4 regions of the Massilia sp. TWP1-3-3 genome follow, and region 2 is predicted to be linked to each of the others. Evidence: predicted binding sites of a transcription regulator. Region 2 holds the regulator's gene; each other region holds the start of a gene.

Region 1 (7,400 bases), on a different contig from region 2:
CGCCCACGCCGATCGCCAGCTGCTGCATTTCGCCCAGTCCCTGGTGCACTTTTTCAAGCCGCTCCGAGACGTGGCGAAACGATTCGGTCAGGCGCGTCTCGAGCGTGGCGTGCAGCTTCTCGTCGACCGTCTTGCGCATTTCCTCGAGCCGCGTGCCGTTGTCGGTCTGCAGGTCCTTGATGCGCGCTTCCAGCGTGGCGCGCACTTCCAGCATGCGCTGCGCGTTCGACTCGGTCAGCGTCGAGAGGGTCTGGTTCATGGTGTCGGCAAAGCGTTTGAGCGTGGCCCCTTGCTCTTCGCGCCCGCTGCTGCTGGCCACGTGGATCTGCTGGCGCATGCTGTCAAGCTGCTGGACGGTGGCGCCGTGGTACTGCGCCAATGCCGCCGCCAGTTCCTGGCGCGTGCCCTGGGCGCCGCCCTGCACCTCGAGGCGCAACTCGCGTTCAAGGCGCTCCAGCGCATCTACGGCGCCGGCGCGCAACAGCGCTGCCACCTGCAGCACCAGCACCAGCACCACTGCCGCAGCCAGAAGCCAGAACTGGGTGTCGGTCATCTATTCGTCAGCCTTGTTGCGCATCCAGTCCGCAGTCTGGTAGAAGGACTCCATCAGGCGCAAGCGCAATGGCTGTTCGATGCCGATGTCTTCCATCGCCCACGCCATCGCGCGCAGCCACTGGTCGCGTTCGGACGAGCCAATGGCAAACGGCAGGTGGCGCGCGCGCAGGCGCGGGTGCCCGAACTGTTCGACGAACAGGTCCGGGCCGCCCATCCAGCCGGACAGGAACATGAACAGCTTGTCGCGCGAGCTGTCCATCGGCACCGGATGCATGGCGCGAATGCCGGCGAACTCCGGTTCCAGTTCCATCAGGTCGTAGAAGCGGTCAACCAGTTCGCGCACGCGTTCGCCGCCGCCGATCACGCTGTATAAAGTTTGTGGTTCATCCATGGCCGACATCATACCAGCGTCAGCCGGCGCAGGCGGCGCGTGGACGACCAGCCGTCCAGGTCCACTTCGCGCCGCATGTCGGCGCAGGCGTCCAGCAGGCGCGCGCAGTCGTCCCCGTTCATGCTGGCATTGAGCGTGAGGCGCACCAGCGAGCGGTTCTTGGCCGTGGCCGGGGCGCAGAACACGGCGCCGTAAATGCCGCGCCGCTCGAGCGCCTTGCGCAGCACCAGCGTCTTGGGCTCCGGCCCGGCTTCAAGCGCGATGATCTGCTCGCTGCCGTCGGCAACGTTGTAGCCCAGTTCTGTGAGGCCGGCGCGCACCGTGCGCGCGCTGGCGTGCAGCGCGCTGCGGCGCGCGTCGGCGAGCGCGATGAAGTCGAGCGCGGCGTCGAACCAGGCCAGCTCGTGTTCGAGCAGGCAGGAGCTGAAAATCGCCGGGCGCGAAGCCGACAAAAAGTAACCCTTGAAGTGACTCGAGCACGTCAAAAAGCCCGCCCGCCCGGCAAACGCCTTGGCCAGCGAGGCGGTGCGAAAGTGCACCCGATCGGCCAGCCCCAGTTCGGCCACGATGCCGGCGCCGCGCGGCCCATGCGTGCCGAGCGAATGCGATTCATCGACAATCAGGATGCTGCCGCTGCGTTCGGCAATGGCGACAATCTCATGCAGCGGCGCGATGCTGCCATTGGTACTGTAGAGAGCATCGACGACGATCACGCCGGCGCCGTGCTTGGCGACCTGGCGCGCCAGGTGGCCCGCATCGTTGTGCAAAAAAGGCACGCCCAGCGCCTGCGCCGACTGCACGCCTTCCCACAGCGAGGCGTGGGCCAGCATGTCGAGGTAGACCGGCACGCCCGGTTCGGCGATCGTCTGCAGCAGGCCCACGTTGGCAGCCCACCCGGATTGCGCCAGGATGCCATCCTCGGCGCCCATGAAGGCGGCAAATTTGGCTTCCAGCCGGTGCTGGCTGCTGCCTTCCTGCAGAAACACCGACGACATCAGCATGCCCTGGTGAGCGCCTAGCGCACGCGCCTGGGCCGCCAGCAGCTTACCCTCGCTGGCAATGCACAGGTAATCGTTGCCGGCAAGCATAAGTGCGCCGGCGCCGGCCGGCTTCCACACATGCATGTGTTCACCGCCGAGCAGTTGTTGAACCCGCGTCACATAATGCTCGTCCATACGCTTTGTTACGAAAGAAGGCATGCGCAATTCGGCGCGGATGGGGTTTAACGTTTGATTTGCGGCAGATGTCATGATGATTTCTCCTGAGAAAAGAAATTTCATTTTCTGCCTTCAATTATTGGCATTGGTGCAACATCGACGATGTTTGATCTAAATCAAGTTATCCATTGTCAACATAAGACAGGATTACGATTGATGCGAATCAATTTGATAAATATCAAGAACTTACGAGATGGCTGCAGATGGGCTTGCTGAGCCGCACTTTTGAAACGACCAGACGCCGGCTGCAGCAAAGTTCGCTGCGGGCCGTGCAGCGCTATGAACGCAAATTCGATCACGCCACCTGGCGCTACATCGTGCTGGCGTGGATAGGCTGCCTCGGCATGCCCACTTATTACCTGATCTGGACCTACGTCTTCCCGCAGGCCTACGAGAGCCTGCCCCTGCGCCTGGTGGGAGCGGCCCTGTGCGTGCCGGCGCCATGGGCCGGCACGCTGTTCAAGGGCCCGCTGCGCGACACTTACCTGTTCGTGGCCGTCACCTACGTACTGCCATTCCAGTTCACCTTCCTGTTCCTGATGAACCATGCCTCCGGCGTGTGGAGCCAGTCGCTGCTGGTGGCGCTGATCGTGCTGTTTCACTTCTCGACCGCGTGGGCGCTGATGTCGTTTGCGACCGGCGTGGCCGCCGCCTGCGCGCTGTTCGCGCTGGTTGGCGACCCGGCTTTTTTAAGCAGCCACCAGGTACTGCAAAACCTGCCGATCTACGCCTTTACCATTGTCGTGGTGGCGGTGTCCAAGGTCGGGCGGCGCGTGCTGGCTAACGAAAAGCTGGCCGGCATGGCGCAGGGCCTGGCCACAGTTTCGCATGAATTGCGAACGCCCCTGGTGAGCGTGGACGCCAATGTACGCGGCATCCACCGGCGCCTGAACGCGGCTGCCAATCCGTCGCCTGCCGACTGGCACGAGATGAGCGAAGCGATGACGCGCATCCAGCACGAAGTGCACCACATGAACCACATGGTCGACCTGTTCCTGCTGTCGGCGGCGGCCGTCAACGAGCAGCTTGAAGCGGACGAATATGTCTCGATGCAGGAGGTGGTCGAATCGGTCATGCGGCGCTATCCGTTCACCGCGCAGTCACAGCGCGACGCCGTCAGGATCGACGTGCGGGCCGACTTCACCTTCGCCGGCAAGCATGAACTGTCGGTCGTCATCCTGCTCAACCTGCTGCGCAACGCGCTCAAGGCGCTGCACCGCGCCGGCAAGGGTCGCATCCGGATCATCATCGACGGCAAGCGCGCCACCCCGCGCTTGCTGTTCATCGATACCGGCTGCGGCATTCCGGCGCCACAGCTGCCGATGATCTTCAAGCGCTTTTATTCGTACCCGCCCAAATCGGGATCGGGCATCGGCCTGGCGCTGTGCAAGGAAATCGTGGACGCCTGGAAGGCGCGCATCCGCTGCGTCTCGCGCGAGTGGGCGTACACCATTTTCGTCCTCGAATTCCCCCCGGTCCAACTCGCCAAAGCAAAGTAATCGCCCCCACTCTGTCAGGATACCGCTCCATGCCACTGCCGATTTATCACCATCCCAGCCTGACCGTCCTGATCGACGACAGCGACAGCTTCCTGAAAAGCCTCTCGTTCCAGCTCGACCCGGCGCTGGCCAGCAAAGCCTTCCACGACACCAGTTCCGCGATCGCGTGGCTGACGGGCCAGGGCGGGCGCGACGAGGCGCACCAAAACAAGCTGTGCGCCAGCTATGACACCTATCCCAATTCGCACGAACAGGCCAACGTCACCTTCGACGTCGACCAGATCCACCGCATCAGCTTTGAGCGCAGGCGCTTCGTGACGCCCTCGGTGCTCGTGGTCGACTACTCGATGCCGCAGATGAACGGGGTGCAGCTGTGCGAAGCGCTGGCCCACCTGCCCTGCAAGAAGATTCTGTTTACCGGTGTGGCCGATGAAAAGGTGGCGGTGGACGCCTTCAACCGCGGCCTGATCGACCGCTACATCAAAAAGAGCGACGACGACGCGCTCGACAAACTCGAGGCCGAGATCGTGGCGCTCCAGCGCGAATATTTCGCAGCCAGGTCCGATCCGCTGCGTGAACTGCTCGCGCTGCACAATTACAGCTTTGTCAGCGACCCGGTGTTCGCGCAGCTGGTCAAGGGCATCCTCAAAGAGCAGCGGATCGTCGAGCATTACGTGTTCTCGAACCCGGCCGGCATCTTGATGTACGACGCCGACGGGCAGGCGCAGTTGATGGTGGTCGAAACCGAGGCCAGCATGACGTCGCACTATGAAGTCGCCTGCGACAACGAGGCGCCGCAATCGTTGCTGGTGGCGCTGCGCGAGCGCTGCATCATCCCGTGGTTTCGCGAAGGCGACGGCATGTACTCGGCCGACTTTGCGGCCGGCTGGCACAAATACATCGCGCCGGCGCAGGTGTGCGAGGGCGCCCAAAAATATTACTGGGCCTTGTTCAAGCTGGCGCCGGGCGAATTGGCGGAGATGGCCACCTCGTTTTCCGACTACCTGCACGAGCGCGAACCGGCGCTGTAACAATTCGCGACTGCATCACGGCACCCGGGGTCAGGCTTCGCGCAGCGTTTGCAGGGGCGGCTGGCTGAGGACGTGGCGCAATCCTAGCCAGCCGCCGATGACGGCGCAGGCGGCGCCCACCACCACGCCGGCCAGCCATACCGTCGGGCTGAACGTCCATTCGAACTTGAATTGGTAGGTTGCCAGCGCCCACCCCAGCGCCGCCGCGCCGCTCGCGGCCAACAGGCCGGCCAGGGCGCCCACCAGCGAAAACTCGATCCACTGCGCGCGCGCCAGCTGCCGGCGCGTGGCGCCCAGCGCCCGCAGCAAGCCCGACTCGCGCGTGCGTTCATCTTGCGAACCCATCAAAGCCGCATACAGCACCAGCACTCCCGACGCCAGCGTGAAGGCGAACAGGAACTCGACTGCCGTCACCACCTGGTCAAGCACATCTTGCAATTGGCGGATGATGCCCGAGACGTCGATCACCGATACGTTAGGATAGGCGCGCGCCAGTTCATTGGTCAGTCCCGATGCGTTTTGCGGCAGGTGGAAGGCGGTCATGTAGGTCTGGGACGTGTTCGCCATCGCGGACGGATTGATGATGACGAAGAAATTGGCCCGCATCGAACCCCATTCAAGCTTGCGCAAGCTGGTGACCTTGGCGTCCACCAGCGTCCCGCCCACGTCGAAGCGCATCACGTCGCCCAGTTTCAAGCGCAGCGTGGTGGCGATGCCCTGCTCGACCGATGCTTCGGCCACGCCCGGCTTGTCCTGGTACCACGTGCCCGCCACGATGCGGTTGGTGGGCGGCAGGTCGGTGGTTGTCGAGAGGTTGAATTCGCGGTCCGACATGCGCCTGGCGTTTTCATCTTCATAAGTGGCGCCGGTGATCGGCACGCCGTTGACGGCCGTCAGGCGCCCGCGGATCATCGGGTACAGCACCGGCGCGGCCACCTTGGCCGCTGCCAGGCGGCGCGCCACATCCGCCTTTTGGTCGGGCATGATGTTGATGATGAAGCGGTTCGGCGCGTCCGGCGGCGTGGCGCTGCGCCAGGCCGCCATCAGGTCGCCGCGCACCACGGTCAGCAGCAGCAGCGCCATCAGGCCGAGCGCCAGCGACACCACCTGCACGATGGTGGCGCCGCGGCGCCGCTGCAGCGAGGTGACGGCAAAGCGCCAGCTCTGGTTGTCGATGGCGCCGCGCAGGCGCTTGAGCGAGAGCAGGCCAAGCCAGCCGGCCAGCGCGAACACGCCAAAGGCGCCCAGAAAGCCGACGGCCGTGACCAGCGCCAGTTTCAGGTCGCCCGCCTGCCACAGCAGCAGCAGCGCAAACACGATCACGCCCAGCGCGTAGGTGGCCAGCGCCAGCGGTGCGGGAGCGGCCTGCTCGCGCCGGATCACGCGGTTGTGCGGCACGTTACGCAGTTGCAGGATGGGCGGCAGCGCAAAGCCGACCAGCAGCAGCATGCCGGTGACGACGCCCTGCAGCGCCGGCATCCAGGACACCGGCGGCAGCTCGGTTTCGATCAGTTTGCCGATCAGTTCGAGCAGCACCAGATGCCCGCCCAGCCCCACCAGCACGCCCAGCGCGCTGCCCACCAGGCCGACCAGCGCGAACTCGGTCAGGTACAGCACCGTGACCTGGTTTTGCGTGAGCCCCAGGCAGCGCAGCATGGCGCAGGCGTCCAGGTGGCGCAGCATGAAGCGGCGCGCCGCCATCGCCACGGCCACCGCCGCCAGCATCGCCGAAAGCAGGCCAACGAGCGACAGGAAGCGGTCGGCGCGCTCCAGCGTGGCGCGCATTTCGGGGCGCCCGTTTTCAAGCGACTCGACGCGCACGCCCTTGATGGCGCCGGCCTCGATGCGCTCTTTGAGCCAGGCTTCGTAAGCGGCCACGGCGGGCAGCGCGCGGGAAGTCGGCGCGGCCACTTGCAGGCGGTACGTCACGCGCGAACCGTTGTCGATGAGGCCCGTGGCGGCCAGGTCGGCCGTCGAGAGCATCACGCGCGGCGCAAAATTGGCGAACGAGGCGCCCCGGTCGGGCTCGGAGGCGATCAGTTGCGTGATCGTGAAATCCTTGTCGCCCACCTTGATGGTGCCGCCCACGCGACTCTTGAGGGCAGTAAGGATGTTGGGGTCGACCCAGACCGTGCCGCTGGCCGGCGTGGCGTCGGTCTTGACGCCGAGCGCGGACGTGGCCTGCGATGCGTCGGTGGTGATTTTGAGTTGCCCGCGCAATGGGTAGCCGGGCGAGACGGCCTTGATCGAGGCCAGCTGGGCCACCGACTGCTCGCCCTCGCCCGCCTGCGCCATGCTGGGAAAGGTGACGGTGTCGGCCAGCACCAGGCCGCGCCGCAACGCTTCCGCGCGCCAGGCCGGCAGCAGCGGGGAGTCGGCGTTGATCAGCAGGTCGGCGCCGAGCAGTTGGTGCGCATCACGCTCTAGCCCGGCGCGCATGCGGTCGATGAAAAACCCCACCGCCGACAGCGCGGACACGGCAACAATCAGGGCAATGAGCAAAAAGCGCAGCTCGCCGGCGCGCCAGTCGCGCGCGGTCATGCGCAGGGATTGGGCGAGGATCGGGGTGCGCATGGGAGTGGACATGACGGTCGGCATCGGGAAAGGAGTTGGCGCGTCTATTTATATAGTGGCGAAAAAACGGTCGACTTCATCGAGGTAGCCCTGCTTTTGCACGGGATCGAGAAAGGCGGCGAGGAAACTGTTG
Region 2 (7,400 bases):
CGCTGCGCCTGACGGGCCGCGACGTGTACATCCGCGAGGGCTGCTACAACTGCCACTCGCAGATGATCCGGCCGTTTCGTGCCGAGACCGAACGTTATGGCCACTACTCGGTGGCCGGCGAGTACGTCTACGACCACCCGTTCCAGTGGGGCTCCAAGCGCACCGGGCCGGATCTGGCGCGCGTGGGCGGGCGTTACAGCGACGACTGGCACCGCAGCCACCTGGACGACCCGCGCTCGCTGGTGCCGGAATCGAACATGCCGGGCTATCCATGGCTGGCGGCCAACAAGCTGGTGCCTGAAGACGTGCTGCCCAAGATGCGCGCCATGAAGCGCCTTGGCGTGCCGTACTCGGAAGAAGAGATTGCCCAGGGTCCGGCCACGCTGGCCGACAAGACCGAGCAGGATGCGCTCATTGCGTACCTGCAGGGCCTGGGCACCCAGATCAAGACAAGGAAATAAGATGGAACATATTTTCGATAGTGCGAGCAGCATCATGACCGTGATCAGCTTCGTGACCTTCCTCGGCATTTTGCTGTGGACCTTTGCACTGCGCAGCAATGCCGACTTTGCGATCCAGGCGGCGCTGCCGTTTGCCGACGACGCCCTCGATGATGGCGTGCAGGAGAAGCGCCATGTCTGATTTTACCCACGTATTCTGGGACCTGTTCATCGTCGTCATCACGCTGCTGTCCGTGGCCGGCTGCGGCATTTTGCTGTACTCGCAGTCGCTGCACAAAGTTGCGCCCGACGCGCCGAGCGACGGCACCACCGGCCACGTGTGGGACGAAGACCTGTCCGAGTTGAACACGCCGCTGCCGCGCTGGTGGATGTGGCTGTTCTACATCACCATCGTCTTCGCGCTCGCTTACCTGTTCCTGTATCCGGGCCTTGGCAGCTATGCCGGCAAGCTTGGCTGGAAGTCGAGCAGCGCCTACACTGAAGAACTCAGTAAAGCCGACGCCGAATACGGTCCGCAGTTTGCGCGCTTTTCCGGCCAGCCGATCGAGGTGGTGGCGGCCGACCCGAAGGCGCATGCCATCGGCGAGCGCCTGTTCATGACGTACTGCGCCCAGTGCCACGGCTCGGATGCGCGCGGCAACAAGGGTTATCCGAACCTGACCGACAGCGACTGGCTGCATGGCGGCACGCCGGAGATCATCAAGACGACCATCATGAAGGGGCGTCACGGGGTGATGCCGCCAATGGGCGCGGCGGTCGGCTCGGATGACGATATCGTCAACGTTGTCCAATACGTCAAGAGCTTGTCGGGCGCCTCGCACGATCCGATCAAGGCGGTGTTCGGCAAGTCCAAGTTCAGTGCCTGCATGGCTTGCCACACCGCCAGCGGCGGGGGCAACCAGGCCATCGGCGCGCCGAACCTGACCGACAAGGTCTGGCTGTATGGCGGCAGCGCCGACACCATCATGGAAACCATCCGCAAGGGGCGCGACAACCAGATGCCGGCCTTCGAGGACTTCCTGGGCGCCGACAAGGTGCACGTGCTGGCAGCTTACGTGTGGAGCCTGTCGAACGACCCGGCCGGCACCAAATCTGCCAGCATCACCGCGGCCAGTCCTAACGCGGCCAGTGACAACGCGGCAGTGGCTAAAAAATGAAGCAGTCCAGTCCAAAGGTGATCAAAATGTACGCGGCGCGCGAGGAGATTTATCCGCGCGAGGCGAAGGGCCGCTATGCGACCCTGCGCTGGGCCTGCGTGTGGATCACGCAGATCGTGTTCTACGGTCTGCCGTGGCTGACCTGGAACGATCGTCAGGCGGTCCTGTTCGACCTGGCCGCGCGCAAGTTCTACATCTTTGGGTTGGTGCTGTGGCCGCAGGACTTCATTTACCTCGCTGCGCTGCTGATCATCTGCGCCTGGCTGCTGTTTTTGGTGACGGCCGTGGCCGGGCGCGTGTGGTGCGGCTTTGCCTGTCCGCAAACGGTGTACACCGAAATTTTCATGTGGATCGAGCGCAAGATCGAAGGCGCGCGCAGCGCCCGCATCCGGCTCGACCGCCAACCCTGGACGCTGGACAAGATCTGGCGCAAGAGCGCCAAACACAGCGCCTGGTGGCTGGTGGCGCTGTGGACCGGGATCTCGTTCGTCGGTTACTTTGCGCCCATGCGCTCGATGATGGCGGGCATTGGCGCGCTCAGCCTGGGGCCGTGGGAATGGTTCTGGATCGGCTTTTACGCGCTCGCCACCTACGGCAACGCGGGCTGGCTGCGCGAGCAGGTGTGCAAATACATGTGCCCCTATGCGCGCTTCCAGAGCGCCATGTTCGACAAAGACACGCTGATCGTTACCTACGACCGGGAACGGGGCGAGCCGCGCGGCGCGCAAACGGCCGAACGCACCAAGGGCGACTGCATCGACTGCACCCTGTGCGTGCAGGTGTGCCCGACCGGAATCGACATTCGCAATGGCCTGCAGTATGAATGCATCGGCTGCGCGGCCTGCGTGGACGCTTGCAACGGCGTGATGGACAAGATCGACCTGCCGCGCGGGCTGATTCGCTATTCGACCGACCAGGCCATGGAAAAGGGCTGGTCGGCGCGCCAGATCGGCGCGCACATCGTGCGCCCACGCGTGCTCATTTACAGCGCGCTGCTGGCCCTGATCGGCATCGGCTTTGGCACCGCGCTGGCGCTGCGCACCCCGCTCAAGCTTGACGTCATCCGCGACCGCGGCTCGATGGGGCGCGAAGTGGGCGACGGCGTGATTGAAAACGTGTACCGCCTGCAGGTGATGAACACCGGCGAAACGGCGCATCGCTTCCACATTGTCGTCAGCGGCCTGCCCGGGGTGCGCCTGGCCGACCAGGAAGAAGTGCTGCTCGACGGCGCCAGCACGCGCGCCGTGCCGGTGCGGGTGCAGACCGAACGGGCAGCCCTGACGGGCGGCTCGCATGCGATCATGTTCGAATTGAGCGCGCTCGACCAGCCCTCGCTCAAGGTCACCGAAAAAGCCGTATTTATCGTACCGAGATAATGAAGGAGAACCGCATGCAAACTGCTTCCCAACCCAGGCTGCGCACGGCGCCGCCATGGTATGCCCAGCGCTGGCCATGGCTGCTGATGCTCGGGCCGGCCGTGGTCCTGGTGGCCGGCGGCTACACCGGTTACCTGGCCTATACGCGCCAGGACGCGATGGTGGTCGACGACTATTACAAGCAGGGCAAGGCGATTAACCAGGACTTGCGGCGCGACCGCGTGGCCAGCGCCCAGCGCCTGTCGGTGGCGCTGCACTACAACGCCGGCGCGCATGCGATGCAGGGCGAATTGACCAGCTTTGGGCAGCCGGTCACGACCCCGTTCAGGATCGGACTGGCGCATTCGACGTTGCCTGAAAAAGACATTTTGCTCGCCGTGTATCCAGATGCACAGGGGCGTTTTTCGGCGCCGCTGCCGGCACTGGAGCAGGCACGCTGGCAGGTGAATGTGGAAGGGGGCAAGCGCGACTGGCGCCTGGCCGCCGAATGGCAATTTCCGGCCCAGCAGTCGATGACGATCGACGCCGATGCGGCCATTGCGCCATGAGGCAGGGCATGAAGCGCCTGGCGATGGCGGTGCTGTGGCCATCGTTCCTGGCCGCGGCGCTCGCTGAAGGCTTTTTCTTCTCGTGGGTCGAGCCGGAAGCGCTGTCGTCGCTGGCGCCGATGGCGGTCTACAGCATCGGGTTTTTCTTCTTCTGGACGTTTTGCACGCTGGCCGGCTTGCTGACGGGGTATTTGATCGTGGTGCCGGACGATGGAAAGGCGCCGTTTTGAGTCGTCGGGTCCCATGGGGCCCAAGTGACCAACGACGGCCGGCGCGTGAACGCGGGGGCGACGATTGGCGGCAATGGAACGGTTCAACTGAGCCAATGTTCCATGGGTCCGTCGCGTGCGCGACGACGATGTGGGGGGACTTTTACGGGTAGCCTGACTCAGGCCATCGGGCTGCACTGCGCGGTACCGGCGGCCATCGCCTTGAGCATCACCGGGTCGAGCAGCGTCACTTCGCGCTTGTCGACCTTTAACCAGCCCTGCTTTTTGAAGCGCGACAGCAATCGACTGATGCTTTCAATGGTCAAGCCCAGATAATTGCCAATATCTTCACGCGACATGCGCAGCTGAAAGCTGGTCGGCGAATACCCGCGCGCCGCGTAGCGCGACGACAAATTGACCAGAAACACCGCAAAACGCTGCTCGGCGCGCATATTGCCCAGCAATAGCATGACGTTTTGTTCACGCGTGATTTCCTGGCTCATGATGCGGTGAAAGTGACGCAGCAGCGTCGGCACCTGGCCGAACAAGTCTTCAAGGCGGGTGAACGGAATCTCGCACACTTCGCTATCCTCGAGCGCCACTGCGTCGCAATGGTGGCGGTCGCCGCTGATGGCGTCCATTCCCAGCAATTCGCCGGCCATCTGAAAACCCGTAATCTGTTGTTCTCCGGCCGCATTGACCTGGTAAGTCTTGAAATGGCCGAAGCGAATCGCGTACAAACTGCGAAAAGGCTGATCCATTTGGTACAGGCGCTCGTCGCGCAAAATGCGGCTGCGCTTGCCAATGATCTGGTCCAGCCGACTCAGTTCGCCCTCGTCGAGCCCCATGGGAAGGCATAATTGGTGCATGCTGCATCCTGCGCAGCTTGCTTTCAAGACGTTGATATTTAATACAGCTGCAGGGGGATTCGGTTGATTCATTCAGTCATCATACTTCATCGCAGCTTATCGGGTTTTTAAAAAGCGGACATCCACGTGCAAAACATCGCCCGTCACCTTGGCCTTTTTCGCCTTCTTCGGCTTCTTGACGACCTGGCCTGCCGTATCGGTCAGCGGCACCCGGTGCTCGGGCGAAAAGCCGGGCTCTTCGATGCGTTCCAGGGTTTGCCGCGTGAACATTTCAATGGCGGCGAGCAAGTCCACCTCATCGGCGCATACCAGCGACACCGCCTGGCCCGCATTGCCCGCGCGGCCGGTGCGGCCGGTGCGGTGGATATAGTCTTCGGCCACGGTGGGTAAGTCGAAATTGACCACTTGCGGCAAGTCATCGATGTCCAGCCCGCGCGCGGCGACGTCGGTTGCCACCAGTATCTTGCACTGGCCCGCCTTGAAACGCTCCAGCGCCCGCAGGCGCGCCGGCTGCGCCTTGTCGCCGTGAATCGCGTCGGCCGCCACGCCATTTGCCGCCAAGGTGTCGACCAGTTGGTCGACACCCTTGCGCGTCTTGACGAACACCAGCACCTGGCCCCAGCGCAGCTTGTGCAACAAATGCAAGAACAGTTCCGGCTTGCGTTTTTTATCGACCGGCACCACCCACTGCCGAATCCGCTGCACCGTGCTGTTGCGCGCGCTAACTTCAATGCTCAGAGGGTTGTTCAAGAGCTTGCCTGCCAGCGCGCGGATCTCGTCGGAAAACGTCGCCGAAAACAACAGGGTTTGGCGCTTGGCGGGCAGGGCGGCAAAAATCTCATTCAGTTCGCGCGAAAAGCCCAGGTCGAGCATGCGGTCGGCCTCGTCGAGCACCAGCGTTTGCAACTGGTCGAACTTGACCGCATTCTGGCGGTACAGGTCGAGCAGGCGCCCGGGCGTGGCCACCAGTACGTCGAGCCCTTTGCGTAGCTTCATCATTTGCGGATTGATGCTCACGCCGCCGTAAGCGACATGGGTGCGCAGCGGCAGGCCGGCGCCATATTCCTTGAAACTGTCGTGCACTTGTTCGGCCAATTCGCGCGTGGGCACCAGCACCAGCACGCGCACCGCGTTGCTGCCCGCCTGGCCGCCTTCCATGGTCAGGCGCTGCAGCAGCGGGAGGGCGAAACCGGCGGTCTTGCCGGTCCCGGTCTGGGCTGCGGCCATTACGTCGCGCCCGGCCAGGACCGGGCCGATCGCCTGTGCCTGCACCGGCGTGGCGCTCGTGTAGCCAAGCGCATCGAGCGTGCGCATGAGCGGGTCGATCAGACCGAGGGAAGCAAACGACATGGGCAAACCTTGCAGCGTTGGGAATGGAGCCGACAGTTTAGCCTGTCCGCCCGTGTCCGTCCCACAAAGGTGGGCCAGCGCGGCCGCGACGCTGCATTGCCAGCCTTCGGCTCAAGGCAATGTGGGGAGCGATGTCTCATCACCGGAAATTAGTCTGGCCCATCTGCATCACGACTTGCTGATTTTGGGACATGGAAATTATGGCGACCGCATTCAAAAAGACGCCGGGTATACGCATTCGGCGCGCTCACTGGCTCGCCTGCTCGAGAAACGGGGTCTGCCGAAAGCGTTTGCGGGCAAGGTCATCCTATGGTCGTGTTTCGGCGGCGCGGCCGCTGGCATGGCGCAATCGCTGACATTCAAATTGTCCTGTCGCGGCTATACGAACGTCCAGGTAGGGGGCTGCCGCTGGATAACGGGCACCATCGTCAACCGTGTGCTGTTATGCCGCAGAAATACCACGCCCGAGAATATAGCCGGTGTGGATGCTCCCGCCGCCATGGAGGACATGATGCGCTACTGCGATAGGACCGTCGACGATGACATTGGCTGGTTTTCCCGCCTCCGTCGGCCCCTGCGGGGTTCTGTCGGATAATGCCGGAAGTCACGGACCGCGCTTGCTAAGCTGCGCCTACGACTACTGACCCGGAACCCCTCATGACCAGCCTCTTTTTCCTGTTTCGCCTCACCGTTTCCTGGATGGTGCTGTATTTCCTGTGCGCCTTGATCGCCAACGACGCGCTGCTGCAACCGATCGGGCGCGACGCCGGCGGCTTTATTGCGGCGACCGGCATGCTGCTCGGCGCCGTGGTCTTGATCACGGCCTTTTCGCACCTGCGCCGGGTGCGCCTGATTACCGGCGAAGTCAACAGCAGCTCGCTGTCGAACCGCCAGCGGCGCCAGATCGAAATCCCGTTCGAAGCGGGAGCCGCCTTCGACCTGGTCGAGGCGGCGGTGCGCGAACTGCCGGGCATCGAGTCGGTCGACAGCGCGCGCGACAGCTTGCAACTGCGCGCCAAGATCAAGCGTATCGACCCTTACAGTGGCGACACGGTGCAAATCCAGTTCACGCGCCACTTGCGCACCCACTTCAACCAGATCCTGGTGACGGTCGCGCCGAATGGCGAGGCCGGCAGCGTGACGCTCATTTGCGAACCGGAGCGCTCAGCCTGGAGCGACTGGTTTTTCGTCGACTTCGCCACCAACCTGGAAAACGCGGAAGCGATCGTGCGCTCGGTTACGCGGCGCGTGGCCGGCCTGCGCCGCGCCGAGCAGGCCAGCGTGGTCCAAAGCGCCACCGAAAAGGAATTGACGGTGGCCAAATTGAGTTTGCTGCACGCCCAGGTCGAGCCGCACTTTTTGTACAACACGCTGGCCAGCGCCCAACTGCTCACGCGCACCGATCCGGCCCGCGCTGACGAGATGCTGGG
Region 3 (7,400 bases), on a different contig from region 2:
CCCAGCCCGGCACGATATCATCGGTGAACAATTTCCCCCACAGCACATAGGCCGATGCCGCCATGGCGCCGGCGAACACCAGAAAACCGGTGACCGTGATCATTTGCAGCGGCACGGTTGAAAACGACGTGATCGCCTGCAGCGCGAGCTTGAGCATTTTACTGAGCGGATACTTCGATTCCCCGGCAAAGCGCTCCTTCCTCGCGTACTCGACCGTGGTGGTGCGAAAACCGAGCAGCGGTATGATGCCGCGAAGGTAAAGGTTCACTTCGCGGTATTCGCGCAAGGCTTCCACGGCGCAGCGCGCCATCAGCCTGAAATCGGCGTGGTTGTGCACCAGTTCCACACCAAAAAACGCCAGCAGCCGATAAAAAAACGAGGCGCTGCGGCGCTTGAACACGGTATCGGTGGAACGGTCCGCGCGCACGCCGTAGACGATGTCGTAGCCGTCCAGGTAGCGCTCGACCATGGTGTCGATCGCATTGATATCGTCCTGCAAGTCGGCGTCGATGGTTACGACGGCGTCGCCATCGGCCGCCAGCAGCCCGGCCAGCACGGCGTTCTGATGGCCCCGGTTGCGCGACAGGCTCAAACCGGCCACCCTGCTGCGGGTGCGCGCCTCGTGTTCGATCAGCGACCAGGTGGCGTCGGCGCTGCCGTCATCGACAAAAATGATGCCACTGTCGGCGCCGATCATGCCCTTGCCGATCAGGCGCTCGAGCACGGCGTCGAACTGGCGCGCCGCTTCCGGCAGCACGTCTTGCTCGTTGTAGCAGGGCACGACGATGTGCAGCCTGGTGCGATTGGCGATGGCGTCATTCATAAGGTGAACTGGGTGAACTGGGTGAACTTGGTGAACCGGGTGAACTGGGTGAACTGGTGACGGTGGTGGCCGAAGGCGCCGCGCTGAAGGTTGCATACTCGGCCCGGATGCTGTCGCGCCAGACCAGCTGCACGTTGGTCAGCTGCAGGTAAAACCGCAGCATGATATTGATTGCCACCGGCGGAAAGGCGCTCAAGAACGACTTGCGGTCGGTGAACATCAGGGACCCCGACTTGGCGCCGAACGCGCACAGCCACTTGTGAATGACATCGTTGTTCCTGACGAACAGATCGGCGCTGTAGTTGGGCACTTCAATATAGCCGGCCTTGGCGATGCGGGAAAACTCCGCGCAGACGCGCACCGGATCGTCGAGATGCTCGAGGACGTGGCTGCAGATGATGAAATCGAATTGCTTTTCCTTGAACGGATAGGGAAACTGGTTCAGGTTCAGGTCGTGGAAGGGCAGCGTCTTGGCGCCGCTCGCCACCTTGAAGCCGCCGCGCTGCACGTCGTCGCTCTGCGCGAAATCGACCAGGACGTTGGCGTACTTGTTCGCAAAATGGCCGCAGCCAAAGTCGCCGATGACCAGCATGTCGTCGCTGAGATTGGCCCGGATGATCTTGTTCCTCTTGCGGGTCAACAGCTTTTGCATCACATACAAAAACAGCATTTGCATACGCATCCCATTCTGTGACGTGTGAATCGAAGACAATCTACCGGTCCTGGTCGGGCGGCGCGGGTGCATGGAACACGAAAGCGCGGTTCAACAGGAACGACACCGGTATCGTGATCGCCGCCGCGATGGCGCCGGCCAGGTAATCATTGACGATGGTCCTGGCCAGCGCCTGGATGCCCAGGCTGCAGGCGAACAGGGCCAGCGAAATCAAGGTGAAGCGCAAAAAGCGATGGTCTCCCGGATGGTCGAAAACGTAAGCGCCGTGCAGCTTGAATCCCATCAGCATTCCCACTGTGTAGGCAGCCAGGGTGGCGATCGTGTAATGGCATCCCATCCGGATAAACAGGGCGAAGACCGCGTACGAGGCCAGCGTATTGAGAAACCCGACCATTGAAAAGCGCACCAGGCGCAAGAAGGTGCGGTAAATTGTTGCGGATACTACCACGGGCACACTCCTATAAAGTCCGGTACAGGATGGAACGCAGCACCCCGTTGAGGTGCGAGCGCAGCTTTCCGTACGCGACCAGTGCGCCATGGCCGCGCAGCACGCCTTGGGCCAGGCGGTCGAGGAACAGGGAAAACTGGCGTCCCTGGCGCTTGCCGATCGCCGCGCTCCACTGGCCGGGCGAGACGCGGAACGCGGCCAGCGCCGCATCGCTGTACCAGGCCGGTCCCTGCGCCATCAGGCGCAGCCAATAATCGAGGTCGACCATATACGCGATCGATGCATCGAACCGGCCCGCAGCGGCAGCGCTGCTGGCGCGCAACAGCACCGCGCTCGGTTCGCCGATGATGTTGGTGCCCTGGCGCGCGCAGCGGCGCGCCACCGCATCGAGCGCGACCAGGCCGTCGTCCAGGCCCGCGCCCCGGCTCAGCATTTTTTTGCCATCCGGACCGATGATATCGCGCCGACAAAAGGCCAGCACCGCTTGCGGATGGCGCTCCAGCGCGTCGACCTGCGCGGCCAGGCAACCGGGCAGCAGCAAGTCGTCCTGGTGGAACAGCTTGACGTACTTGCCGCGCGCCGCGCCCAGCGCCCGGTTCCAGTTCCCTTCCGGCCCCAGGTTGCACGCATTGCGTTCGAGGATAACGCGCGCATCGCCGATCTGCTGCAGCCGCTCCCAACTGCCATCGGTCGAGCAATCGTCGAAGATCCGTAGTTCCAGATTTGCGTAGCCCTGTTCCAGCACGGAGCGTATGGCCGGCTCCAGATAGGCGCCGCCATTGTAGATGGGCATGCAGATCGAGACGAGCGGAAGGCAGGCTTGGGCGCGCATGGGTCAGTAGAAATTGATGAACAAGCGATCATGATAGCCAGGGCCGATGGCCGGCAGCGTGGCCAGGCGCGGGCCGACCCACACCACGGCCGGACGCACACCAGGCGGCGCCCCGATGCTGACGCTGCCCACGGCAAGTTCCACCGGTTGCTGCGCGACCGGTTTGCCAGCGACCCGTGCGCCGCGCAGTGGCAGCAATCGCCCCAGTTCGGACTGCATCACCAGATAGCGGCCGGGGTGCAGCACCGTGTAATTGCCCCCGCCGGGCGCGAGCACGCCGCCCAGCAGCCAGAAATCATCGCTCAGCGCAATGTAGCGCTGCTCGATGAATTGCCAGCCGGCGTCGGGAAGCATATTGGTCCGGTAGCTGCGGATGATCACCGAGGCCGGGTGGGCGTTCAGCATCGAGGCCACCGAGGCGATGCTGCCATTGGCAAAGGCGGCCTTGTTGAGCGTATGGTTGTACCAGTTGTAGCCGATGCTGGCGCGCGTGGGCAGCATGCCGATGGCGTCGTAGACGCGATCCTTGCGCGCATCGGTCAGCGCTTCGGCCGCGTCCATCAGGGTTTTTTGCCGCTCGTTGGTGTAGGCGAAGTGCCGGCGGGTGGCGTCGGCAAAGGGAAGCACCTGCCACAGCAGCAGCACGCCAAAGAGGGCCGCGCCCGCATGGCGCCAACCCCAGTCAAAGGCGACCAGCGGCGCGCCGAAGCGAAACGCGAGCAGATAGGCGAACGGCACCAGGTTCACCAGGTTATAGGGGAACGGCGTCGGATTGATCAGCAGTGCGCCATAGCTGCCTAGCGTGAGCAAGGCCTCGGGCAGCAGGCCGTCCCAGGTGAGCGCAGCGCGCCGTTCACGGCACAGCGTGACCACAACCCAGCACAGCGCCATGGCCACCAGTTCGCGCAGCAGCGGAACCTGGCGCGGCAATCGCCCCAGCGCCATCTCGGGATCCATCCGGACGGCGGTCGCGCCACTGGCCGCGCCCGCCTGCAAGCCGGCCAGGAACACCGGCCACGCGCCCGACACCAGATAGGCCGCCGCCACCGCCACGGCCCCACCTGCCGCGCCCAGCAGCCAGGCGCCCAGCAGGGGCGCGCGGCCTTGCCCGTGGGCAGGCGGGGGCAACGCCAGGAAAGCCAGGCTGAGCGGGGCTACATAGACGATTGCCTTCAAGCTCAGGAACGGCATGCACACCGACAGCACGCCAAGGCCGACGTACGACCAGCGCCCGCGCGGCGCGGTGCGGCCCAGCCACCACATGAGCAGCAGGCCGGTGAGGATCAGGTTGTCGTGCCGGATTTCAAACCCGTAGTCCCACAAGGGCGCCAGCGTGGCCGCGCCGAACAGGGCTGCGACGCCCGCGAAGGTCGTCAGCTTGCGGCCGGTATTAAGTGCCAGCAAATAGATGTTGAGCACGAACACGCCCAGGAACAGCAGGCGCGCCGACGTGAAAATCTTGAATGATTCCTCCTGCGCGCTCACCAGCGCCGACATCGGCCCCAGCATCCACAGCAGCGCGTTGGAAAAATAGAGATTGCTTTGGTGCGTGGCCACGACATGCGTCATGAACAGGTTTTGCGCTTCGTCGACCTGGAAGATGCGGTGCAAGGCAAGGTAGGCCGCCGCGCCGGCCAAGGCCAGCAGCGAGAGCAGCATTGCGCCCGTCATCCATCGTAGTTTGTTCGCCGACGTCATTTTTCCACCCTGAGGCACGACCCACATTATTACTTTCTTGACGGTAATGAGGAAGCGAAACTTGTCGGGAGGGGGTGGGACAGGCTTGCGGACAACAAAACCCGCCTCGCAGCGGCCTTGCGCGATGTGATACATGTTTGCATGCGTTATCAAAAATTTTGACACACATCAAGGATTTAGTTGAGCTACATCAATAAGCTGTATCACATACCAACAAGCAACAACCCACAACTAGGAAAACATGATGATCAAGCGCTCCCTTATTGCAATTACCCTCAGCCTGCTCGGTGCGATCGGCACGAGCGCCCATGCGCAAGACGGCGACTGGCTGGTTCGGGTGCGCGCCGCCCATCTCAATCCGGCCGACAAATCCACACCGATCGGTGGTGTCGGCGCGTCCGACCGTATTTCGGTGTCCAACAAGACCATTCCCGAACTCGACATCAGTTACTTCTTTACGCCGCATCTGGCCGCCGAACTGGTGCTGACCTACCCGCAAGAACATGACGTGTTCATCGACGGCGCGCTGGCCGGCAGCTTCAAGCACCTGCCGCCAACGCTGCTGGGCCAGTACCACTTCGATGCGATCGGCCAGTTCACGCCTTACGTGGGTGTCGGCGTCAACTTCACGCGCATTTCGAGCGTGAACTTGTTAGATGGTGCAGGGGACCTGGAAAGCCACAGCGTCGGACTGGCCTTGCAGGCTGGCATCGACTATAAAATCAATGACAAATGGTCGCTCAACCTGGACGTCAAGCGCGTCAATATTCGCAGCGACGTGATCGTTGCTGGCACCACCGTGAGCAAGCTCAAGGTTGATCCGACGATGGTCGCGCTGGGCGTTGGCTACCGCTTCTAAAGCAAGCGCCGTCCCGGCCGAGGAAACAAAAAGCCCTGCAAGTGAATAAGTTGCAGGGCTTTTTTACGCCTGCGCTGCGGCGATAACAATCATCAGCGAGGCACAGGCAGGAGTGATCGCTCTCTTGCTTTGGAAGTTTTGCAGGAACTAATGGAAACCACATCCTGAAAAAATGAATGGACCATCTTCATCTCATCGCCAGACGTAGAAAAATCCCACATCGCCTGTTGACTTGGATGTGACAGTTGTCGCACAATATCGGCAACTGTCGCACGCGGAGCAAACCATGGCAATTCCCTCGATTTCTGAACTGACCTTGCTCAAGTCGCTCTGGCGACAGCAACCTCTCAGCGCGCGCGAAATCCATGATCAGGTAGCTGACGAACTTGGCTGGTCGTTTTCGTCCACCCGCAAGACGCTCGAACGCATGCTCGACAAGGGTTCGGTGCGCCGGTTGGCCGTGCACGGCGTCCAGGTGTACGAGGCAGCGCTCGACAAGGTCGACACCCTGGCCGCGTTCGCGCACGACTTCGGCAAGCGCGTCATGGAGCTGGACACGCCCCTGCCCGTGACCATGTTCACAGGCAGCAAACTGGTAGACGACGCCGAGCTCGCGCAACTGGAACAGCTCCTCAACGACTGGCCCGAAGGCGGCGACGAAGCGAAATGAGCGCCATCGACTTGCTTGGTTTGCGCTTCCTGTTAGCCAGTGGCGGCTGTCTCGCCGCCGGGATGGGCGTGTGGGCGCTGACCGCGCTGTGCCGTCGCCTGGCCGATTCTTCCGCGCACCGTTCCCTGTGGCTGCTGGCCCAGCTGACTGTGGTGGCGGTCTTCCTGGTCATCCTGCTGCCGCACAGCGAACGGCTGCGGCTGGTGCCGGCGATCGACATGGACAGTACAACGGCGTTCGCGCCGGTCCCGGTTGCCGCTGCCGCAGGGCCGCTTGCCGGCGCCGCGCCTGCCGTGCAAAAACCGCAAGATCCGGCCCGCGCCATGCTCGCCAATGCCGCGCGCGCATGGTTGCTGATCTACCTGGCCGGACTTGGCCATGCGCTCATCGCCCTGCTGCGGGCGCGGCGCATGCTGCACTGCCTGGCCGCCGCCGGATCTCCTGCCCCAGCGCTGCCGCACGCGCCCAAGCTGGCCGTCATCGAAGTGGACGCGCCCATCTCGCCCATGCTGTTTGGCCTGTTCAGGCCACGCCTGCTCTTGCCGCAGCACTTGCGCAGCTTCGCTTCGGCACAGCAGCAATTGATCGTCGAACATGAGCTGACCCATTGGCGGCGGCGCGACCTGCAATGGATGTGCGCCGGCATCGTCCTTCAAACCCTGTTCTGGTTTAATCCCTTCATGCGCATGCTGCGCGAAAACCTGTCCTGGGCCCAGGAGCTCGGTTGCGACCGCGCGGTGTTGCGCGGCCGCTCGCGCTCCGCGCGCAAGGATTATGCGGCGGCGCTCGTGGCGCAGCTGACACTGCAGCGCCATGCCGCGAGCGCCGCCCTGGCCTTTGGCGGCGTCAGCCCCAGTTCGCTGTCGGAGCGGATCGCGCTCATCCGTACGCCAGCCGCCCCCGCCCGCGGCCGCTGGGCACGCCTGGCCGCGATCGGCGGGATGGCCGGCGTCGTCATGGGCAGCCTTGCGTTCCAGCCTGCGCTCGCCCGGCATGACGAGGCCGGGCAGTTGTTCGCTTGCACGGAAATGGCGGACGCGGACAGTGGCCAGCGGCTGGCCGACGAAGGCCGGTGCGACGAGCAGGTGACACCGGCATCAACCTTCAATATCGTCGTCAGCCTGATGGGCTATGACAGCGGCATCCTGCGCGACGAACATGCCCCGGCACTGTCATTCAAGCCCGGCTATGCCGGCGATATCCCATCCTGGCGCGCGGAAACTGACCCCACGAGCTGGCTCAAGAATTCCGTGCTGTGGTACGCCCAGCAAGTTACCGCGCACCTGGGCCAGGCGCGCTTGCAGTCCTATGTGACGCGCTTCGGCTATGGCAATCGCGATGTGTCCGGAGACCCCGGCAAGGAAAACGGCCTGACGATGTCGTGGGTCGCTTCAAGC
Region 4 (7,400 bases), on a different contig from region 2:
ATCGAGTCCGCGAAACAGGTACGGGCGGTAGATTTTCTTCAGGATCGCCGGCTGCGCGCCGGCCAGTTGCGCCAGGAACAGCGACGAATTCCAGTAGCTCAGCCACGTACGCGTCGCGCGCCAATTGAAGGCGACCCTGGCGCCAAGCTTGAGCAGTTCGCGCAAGTATGGCAAGCCGGGGGGCGCGCTCGACAAGCTCGCATCCCACGCAATGACGGGAAGCGACAGCGCTATGTTTTTCTCGACGGTGCCGCCGCACACTGCGCCGGGCGCCGCTGATGGGGCGGTGGAAGGGCCAATCATGCTCGTAGGTAGGGCTTGGTTCACGCGATGTCCTGTGGTCAGTGCAGCGAGCGGCCGTCGTGGCCGCCCTCGGGCAAGCGCGGGCGCGAGCTGTACTCATGCTCGGCAGGCCGGCGTGCACCAAACCAGAATCATGGCATATTGACATGGCGGGAGCATGACCCGAAGCTGACCGTTTGGTCAGGTTGGGTTGGCGGCGACGCCCGGAAAGACCAAGCGCGCCACGGTGCCGCGCCCCGCCACGCTGCTGAGCGAAGCGCTGCCCCCATGCAGTTGCATAATGGATTGGACGATGGCCAGGCCCAGGCCTGCGCCGGCGCCATGGCCGGAACGGGCATGGTCGGCGCGATACAGGCGGTCGAAAACGTAAGGCAAGTCTTTGGCGGCGATGCCTTCGCCGTTATCGCTGACCGTGATCTGCGCGCCATGTCCGGACAGCGCTTCGAGCGCGATGCTGATGCGCCCGCCAGAGGGCGTATGGCGCAGCGCATTGATGATCAGATTGGCCAGCGCGCGCCGCAGCAAGCCTGGATCGGCGGCCAGCACGGCAGCGCCACTGATGTCAAGCGCGGTTTCCTGCTCATCGGCAAGCGCCTGGTAAAAAGCGCATACACTGCCGACTTCGTCTTCAAGCACCAGTGTTTGCTTGTCCGCGAACGACTCGGGCGAATCGGTGCGGGCCAGGAACAGCAAGGCGTCGACCATGCGCATCAGGCGCGCGTATTCTTCAGTGGCCGAAACGATGCATTCGCGGTAATCGTCGCCCGAACGCGTTTTTGACAGCGCCAGCTCGGCCTCGCCGCGCAGGATGTGCAGGGGCGTGCGCAACTCATGGGCGATATCAGCGGAAAAACGCGAGACGCGCGCAAACGAATTGTCCAGGCGTGCCAGCAACTGGTCGAAATTGGCCGCCAGGGGACCGAGTTCGCGCGGCCAGCCATCGTCTGCAATGCGGCGGCACAGGTGCGCGGCGCCCAGTTCGTCGATGATGGCCGCCAGGCGCGATACCGGCTCCAGGCTGCGCCGCGCGATCAGGTGGCCGCCAACGATGGCGACCCCCAGCGCGGCCGCCAGTACGCTCAACATGATGCGCTGGTAGGACTTGAGCGTTTGTTCCTCGTCGCTGCGGTCGATCGCCACCTGCACCGTAAAGCCGGACCCGGCGCGCACGCGCGAATACATCACGCGAAATACGGCGTCGCCTCGCCTCCAGTCCCGGCCGCGGTCAGGCTTGCCCGAAACGGCATCCAACGCGGCCGCCGAATTGCCCGTCAAATTGCCGCCCTGCGCCGCCGTTTCCATCAATTGCTTGCCTTCGGCATCCAGGACCCGCATGGACGAGCCGGGCAGCATCACCGTGTCGCGATGCAGCCCCGCCGCGTTGCTCGGGTGCAGCGTCAACAAACGGCTGATGTCGGCGATCTGGCCCGTGAGCCACTGGTCGTCGTCGCGCCGCAGGCAGTCGGCCAGCACCAGATACAACATGGTGCCGGCCGCCGCCACCAGCAGCAAGCTGAGCACGGCATACCAGAGCGTCAGCCGAAAGGCGATCGAGCCGCGCCGGCCGGCGCCGTCAAGGCCTGGCCTCGAGGACATAGCCGACTCCCCGCAATGTGTGAATCAGTTTGCGCTCGCTGGGGTCGTCGACCTTCCTGCGCAAGCGGCGCACGGCCACATCGACGACATTGCTGTCGCCGTCAAAACTGATGTCCCAGATCTGTTCGGCCAGCCGGGTCCGCGTCAACACCTCGCCGGCATGGCGCAGCAGGTATTCGAGCAAGCGGTATTCCTGCGGCGCCAGGTCCAGCAGCTGGCCAGCGCGGGTCGCCTTGTGCCGGACCAGGTCCATGTCCAAATCGTCCAGGCACAGCATGTCGGCCTGGCGCGCCGGACCGCGGCGCGCGGCATTGCGTACCCGGGCGTGCAGTTCGGAAAAGGCAAACGGCTTGATCAGGTAATCGTCGGCGCCCAGGTCCAGGCCCTTGACCCGATTGGCGACCGCATCCAGCGCGCTGAGCAGGATGACCGGTTGGCGCGGCTTGCGATGCTTGATATGCGCCAATACCGCCCAGCCGTCTTGCCCCGGCAGCATCACGTCGAGGACGATGATGTCGTAAGCGCCGCCCAGGGCCAGGTCGAGGCCTTCCACGCCATCGACGGCGACGTCGACCACGTAACCTTCCTCCATGAAGCCGCGCTTGACGAACATGGCGGTCTTCGGTTCATCCTCGATGATCAATATCTTCATAGCTTCCCCGAACGGCACCGTTTGCACAGGCGTATTCTCGCAGAAAAGTCGCGCCCGACTGCCATTGGTCTTTGCATCGGCCGGGCCAGACCCGATTCTGGTCAGCATGGTCGGCGAATTTGATGCACATCATGGATGCTTTTGTAACAAAAGCTGTACATTTTGCTGTGATCAAAACTCAGTGAGGTGCTTGCAATGTACAAGACTATTCTGGTTCATGTCGACCAATCGCCCCGTTCGGCCGTGCGTACCGATATCGCCGCGCGCCTGGCCGCGCTGCACGACGCCCACTTGGTGGGGGGCGCCGTCACGGGCCTGGCTTCCTATCTGTTTCCACAAACCGGGCTCGATCCTGGCACGCCTGCCATTGCGTTTCCGATCGCCGAACTGCATGCCGAAGCCGACCGCGTCCTCGACCTGTTCGACCAGCGCGCCAGCCGGGCTGGCGTGAACTCCTTCGAACGGCGCCGCATTGACGACGAGGCGGGGGCGGGCATCAGCACGCATGCGCGCTATTGCGACCTGGTCGTCATCAGCCAGTCGGCCTACGATGAATTCACGCCCCGCCTGCGCACCGATTTCCCGGAGTACGTGGTGCTCAACTGCGCGCGGCCGGTGCTGGTCGTGCCGGCCAAGGGCGCCATTGGCGAGGTGGGCACGCGCATCACGGTGGCATGGAACGGCAGCAGCAATGCGGTGCGCGCGATCACCAGCGCCATTCCCATGCTGCAGCGCGCGCAAGCGGTGAATTTGGTGGTGTTGAACTCAGAAGGAGGCGACCAGCACGGCGACACGCCCGGTGCCGACATCGCCCTGTATCTCGCGCGCCATGGCATCCGGGTTGACGTCACCGCCGCCCAGGCCAGCGGCGACGCCGGCGAATCATTGCTGTCGCTGGCGGCGGACCAGGGCGCCGACCTGATCGTCATGGGCGCTTACGGGCATTCCCGCTTCAGCGAGATCCTGCTTGGCGGGGCCAGCCGGACCGCCTTGCTCACGTCCCCGATACCGCTGTGGATGGCGCACTAGGCGCAACGGCACGCTGGAATGCAAAACAACCCGCACGCTCGGCCGAGACGGCGGGTTGTTTTAAGGTTTTTCAAACTTGTTGAACGCAACTGCGTGAACGCAACTGCGTGAATGCAACTGCGTGAATGCAACTGCGCCTACTGGGTAGTTGGTGATCCAACGTAGGGAACATTCATCTCCGCTGTCACCAAAACCCCTTGATCGCCAACGATGCGCCACGTACTGTCGCTGAAAAATTCGTCAAACATGAGCATCTGGACGGTGACACGGATATTCTTGGGCTGTTGCGGTCCGCAGGGGAAACCGTTACACGACACGCCGACATAGACGGGGGAGTCCATCCCGGGCCTGAGCTCAGCTAATTCGATGGTGGCAATTTCCTTGGCAATGGCCACGTTGGCGCCGAACATCGATTGATTCCAAACCTCGTAGGCTGGCACGCGCGCCAGGTACAAGGCGGCATCATGCGCCGCCTTTTGCGCTACCGAGTAATGCATCAGTACGCGAGAGATAAAAATCGGCAACGCGAGCAGTAGCAGGAGGACGGGCAGGATAATGCCGAACTCAATCGCCGCAACGCCGGCCTGGCGCCGCCTTGAGACCGGCTTATCTCCGGGGGGCAGGCGTTTCCCCGTCAGGTGCAATGTATCAGTCATGTTCTACGCTCCCGTTTCCTTGGCGCTGCCAAGGTTTTGTCAAGTGTCACATCGATTGTAGGGGGCGGCCAAAGATCGAGATTGATCGAAGCCAATGATTGCAAGGCCGAAAATGAAGCGATGGGATGCCGCAAGCGCACGTGTGAAACAATACGTATCGTTGTTTGTTGGCAATAGGGGCTACAATCGAACTCACATCAGCCAAGGCGGTAAGCCATGTCCTCACCTTCTCCGAACGTCGAACGCGATCGCCTGGAAGCGCTGCACGCGACCGGCATGCTCGACACGCCGCCGGAAGAGCGGTTCGACCGCATCACCCGGCTTGCCGCGCAGTTTTTTGACGTGCCCATCTGCCTGGTGTCGTTGATCGATGAAGATCGGCAATGGTTCAAGTCGCGCTACGGGCTGGCCGAGAGGCAAACGGCCCGTTCCGACGCGTTTTGCGCGCACGCCGTCGAAAAACGCGAGCTGATCGTGGTGGAAGATGCGCAGCTCGACCCGCGCTTTGTGCACAATGTGCTGGTCACCGGCGCCCCGCTGATCCGCTTTTACGCCGGTCAGCCGGTCTTTGGCGTGGACGGCCACGCGCTCGGCACGCTGTGCATCATCGACAGCAAGCCGCGCCAGTTGACCGTCGCGCAGATTGCCGCCTTGCGCGACTTCGCGCTGCTGGTGCAAGAAGAATTCACCAAGGCCGCCGTCGCCGAATACGCGCTGCTGCGCAGCAAGGCGCTGCTCGCGTCCGAGGCCAAGTTCCAGGCCACGTTCGAGCAGGCGGCAGTGGGCATCGCCCACGTCGGGCTGGACGGCGCCCTGTTGCACGTGAATCGCAAGTTCGGCGAGATCGTCGGCTATCCCGAGGGTGCCCTGCGTCAACTGACGTTTCAGGACCTGACTCACCCCGACGACTTGCCCATCGATATGCAGTTGCTCAACGAAACCTTGGCCGGCGCGCGCCAGTGGTACTCGATCGAAAAACGCTATATTCACCGCCAGGGCCATTTTGTCTGGATCAACCTGACCGTCGCCCTGCGCCGCGACGAGCACGGCGCGCCCGACTATTTTATTTCGGTCATCGAAGACATCGGGCAAAAGAAGCACAGCGAACTGGCGCTGCATCGTCTCAACGACGAACTGGAAAGCCGGGTTGCGGCGCGCACCGCCGAACTGGAAACGAGCCTGGCCGAACTTGGCTGCGAAGTCGCGCAGCGCATTAGCGTGGCGGCGAGCCTGCGCCGCAGCGAAGAGCACAACCACACCATTCTGGAGGCGTCGCACGACGCCTTTATCGGCATCGACAGCAACGGCATCGTCAACAACTGGAACCGCGCCGCCGAGTTGATGTTCGGCTGGAGCGCCGACGAAGCGATGGGAATCGACCTGGCCGCCACCATCATCCCGCCCGAATACCACCAGGCGCACGGCGCGGGCCTGAAGCGGTTCTTGCAGACCGGGCAAGGGGACAACGTCAACCAGCGCCTGGAGTTGCTGGCGCTGACCAAGCGCGGCGTCGTCATCCCGGTGGAGATGACGATCAGCGCCTACAAGGTCAACGACCAGGTATTCTTCAGCGCCTTTCTGCACGATATCACCGAGCGGCGCGACGCCGCCGCCGCGCTCGAGCAAAAGCAAGCCTTGCTCGACGCCGTACTCGACGCGGTCGACGTTGGCGTACTGGCCTGCGATGCGCAAGGTGAACTGACCCTGTTCAACCGGGCGGCGGCGCAGTTTCACGGCCTGGCGCCAGGCGCGGCCGGCACCACGGCTTGGGCCGCGGTGGCGCGCAATATATACCGGGCCGACGGCAGCACGCCGCTGGCGCGCGAGGAATTGCCGCTGTACCGGGCGCTGGCCGGCGAGAGCGTGGCCAATGCGGAGATCACCATCGTGCGCGAGGGCGAGGCGGCGCGCTTTCTGTTTGCCAGCGGGCAGCGCCTGCTCAGTTCCAGCGGCCAGAGTATGGGCGCGGTGGTCGCCGTCAAGGATGTCACGGCCCTGAAAAACGCCGAGACGCTACGGGCAACCAATGAAAGCCGGCTGCGCGGCATCACCGAGAACCTGCCGTCGCTGATCGGCCATATCGACAAGGATGAGCGCTTCCTGTTCCTGAACGGGCATGCCTTGCGCTTTTACGGCAAGACCGCCGACGAACTGATCGGCAAGGAAGTGCGCACCCTGTATGGCGCTGCCGAGTATGGCGCCGTCAAACCCTACATCGATCAGGCGAAAGCGGGCGCCAAGGCCTCGTTTGAAAGCCAGATGGTGGTGGGCGGCAAGGTCCGGCACTTTTCCGCCGTGTATATCCCTGAAACTGGCGGCCAGCCGGGCGCGCGCGGCTTTTACGCCATGGCAATGGACATTACGGCGCGCAAGAACAGTGAAATCACCCAGGCCGAAAGCGAAGAGCGCCTGCGTACCATCACCGACAACTTGCCGGTATTGATCGCCTACATCGACAGCGACGAAGTCTACCGCTTTGCCAATGCCACGCATGCCAAGTGGTACGGCATCGCGCCGCAGGATATGCTGGGCAAATCCGTGATGGCGGTATTCGGCGCCGAACGCTACGCCGCCGTCAAGCCTTATTTGACGCGCCTGATGGCGGGCGAAGCCACGCAGTACGAGGCCACCGATGCCAGTGCCGCTCCGGTGCGCACCAGCCTGTTGGCCGGCATTCCGCACCTGAAGGACGGGCGCGTCGTCGGCGCTTACCTGATGACCACCGATATCAGCGCCGCCAAGCAGTACGAGGCCCAGCTTCAATTGCTCGCCAGGTCCGATCCCTTGACGGGACTGCCCAACCGGCGCAGCTATGAAGAACGCTTGCGCGAGGCGGCGCTGCGTGGCGTGCGCTCGGGCCGCGCGCTGGCGCTGATGTTCCTCGATATCGATTACTTCAAGCAGATCAACGACACGCTGGGCCACGCCGGGGGCGACGAGGTACTCAGAGAGTTCGCGCACCGCCTGCGCGCGGCGGTGCGTTCGACCGACACCGTGTGCCGTCTGGCCGGGGACGAATTCACGATCATCCTCGAAGGCGTGCTCGAGCTGTCCGAAGCGATTCCCGTGGCCGAGAAAATCCTCGCCGCCGTGCGCGCGCCGTTTTACGCCGAGGGCAGCTTTCGCACCGTCACCGCCAGCATTGGCTTGTCGTGCCAGGGTGC

The links. The regulator FNR, encoded in region 2, switches genes on or off when oxygen is low (the NO sensors DNR and NnrR bind a similar motif). The targets are predictions, from matches to a motif close to TTGATNNNNATCAA.
Region 1: the regulator FNR is predicted to act here: its motif matches at 2,270-2,283, upstream of cqsA (alpha-hydroxyketone-type quorum-sensing autoinducer synthase).
Region 3: the regulator FNR is predicted to act here: its motif matches at 4,633-4,646, upstream of ACP7D4_RS18420 (OmpW/AlkL family protein).
Region 4: the regulator FNR is predicted to act here: its motif matches at 2,671-2,684, upstream of ACP7D4_RS23025 (universal stress protein).

What each region holds. Positions count from the first base shown of each region.
Region 1 covers NZ_JAFCWX010000006.1:40,999-48,398, forward strand. The annotation lists gene ACP7D4_RS07525 (DNA recombination protein RmuC) at 1-553, opposite strand, end outside; gene ACP7D4_RS07530 (group II truncated hemoglobin) at 554-955, opposite strand; gene cqsA (alpha-hydroxyketone-type quorum-sensing autoinducer synthase) at 955-2,196, opposite strand; gene ACP7D4_RS07540 (sensor histidine kinase) at 2,367-3,662, shown strand; gene ACP7D4_RS07545 (response regulator) at 3,692-4,693, shown strand; gene ACP7D4_RS07550 (ABC transporter permease) at 4,724-7,279, opposite strand; gene ACP7D4_RS07555 (adenosine deaminase) at 7,316-7,400, opposite strand, start outside.
Region 2 covers NZ_JAFCWX010000009.1:20,702-28,101, forward strand. The annotation lists gene ccoO (cytochrome-c oxidase, cbb3-type subunit II) at 1-461, shown strand, start outside; gene ACP7D4_RS10775 (cbb3-type cytochrome oxidase subunit 3) at 463-642, shown strand; gene ccoP (cytochrome-c oxidase, cbb3-type subunit III) at 635-1,618, shown strand; gene ccoG (cytochrome c oxidase accessory protein CcoG) at 1,615-2,994, shown strand; gene ACP7D4_RS10790 (FixH family protein) at 3,009-3,542, shown strand; gene ACP7D4_RS10795 (hypothetical protein) at 3,551-3,772, shown strand; gene fnr (fumarate/nitrate reduction transcriptional regulator Fnr) at 3,931-4,692, opposite strand; gene ACP7D4_RS10805 (DEAD/DEAH box helicase) at 4,717-5,970, opposite strand; gene ACP7D4_RS10810 (hypothetical protein) at 6,023-6,565, shown strand; gene ACP7D4_RS10815 (sensor histidine kinase) at 6,628-7,400, shown strand, end outside.
Region 3 covers NZ_JAFCWX010000019.1:97,041-104,440, forward strand. The annotation lists gene ACP7D4_RS18395 (glycosyltransferase family 2 protein) at 1-823, opposite strand, end outside; gene ACP7D4_RS18400 (class I SAM-dependent methyltransferase) at 816-1,499, opposite strand; gene ACP7D4_RS18405 (GtrA family protein) at 1,537-1,944, opposite strand; gene ACP7D4_RS18410 (glycosyltransferase family 2 protein) at 1,955-2,776, opposite strand; gene ACP7D4_RS18415 (hypothetical protein) at 2,780-4,501, opposite strand; gene ACP7D4_RS18420 (OmpW/AlkL family protein) at 4,719-5,333, shown strand; gene ACP7D4_RS18425 (BlaI/MecI/CopY family transcriptional regulator) at 5,620-6,003, shown strand; partial or broken gene ACP7D4_RS18430 (M56 family metallopeptidase) at 6,066-6,875, shown strand; gene blaOXA (class D beta-lactamase) at 6,945-7,400, shown strand, end outside.
Region 4 covers NZ_JAFCWX010000031.1:15,696-23,095, forward strand. The annotation lists gene ACP7D4_RS23010 (DUF535 family protein) at 1-327, opposite strand, end outside; gene ACP7D4_RS23015 (heavy metal sensor histidine kinase) at 484-1,899, opposite strand; gene ACP7D4_RS23020 (heavy metal response regulator transcription factor) at 1,877-2,551, opposite strand; gene ACP7D4_RS23025 (universal stress protein) at 2,747-3,580, shown strand; gene ACP7D4_RS23030 (TadE/TadG family type IV pilus assembly protein) at 3,718-4,236, opposite strand; gene ACP7D4_RS23035 (PAS domain S-box protein) at 4,453-7,400, shown strand, end outside.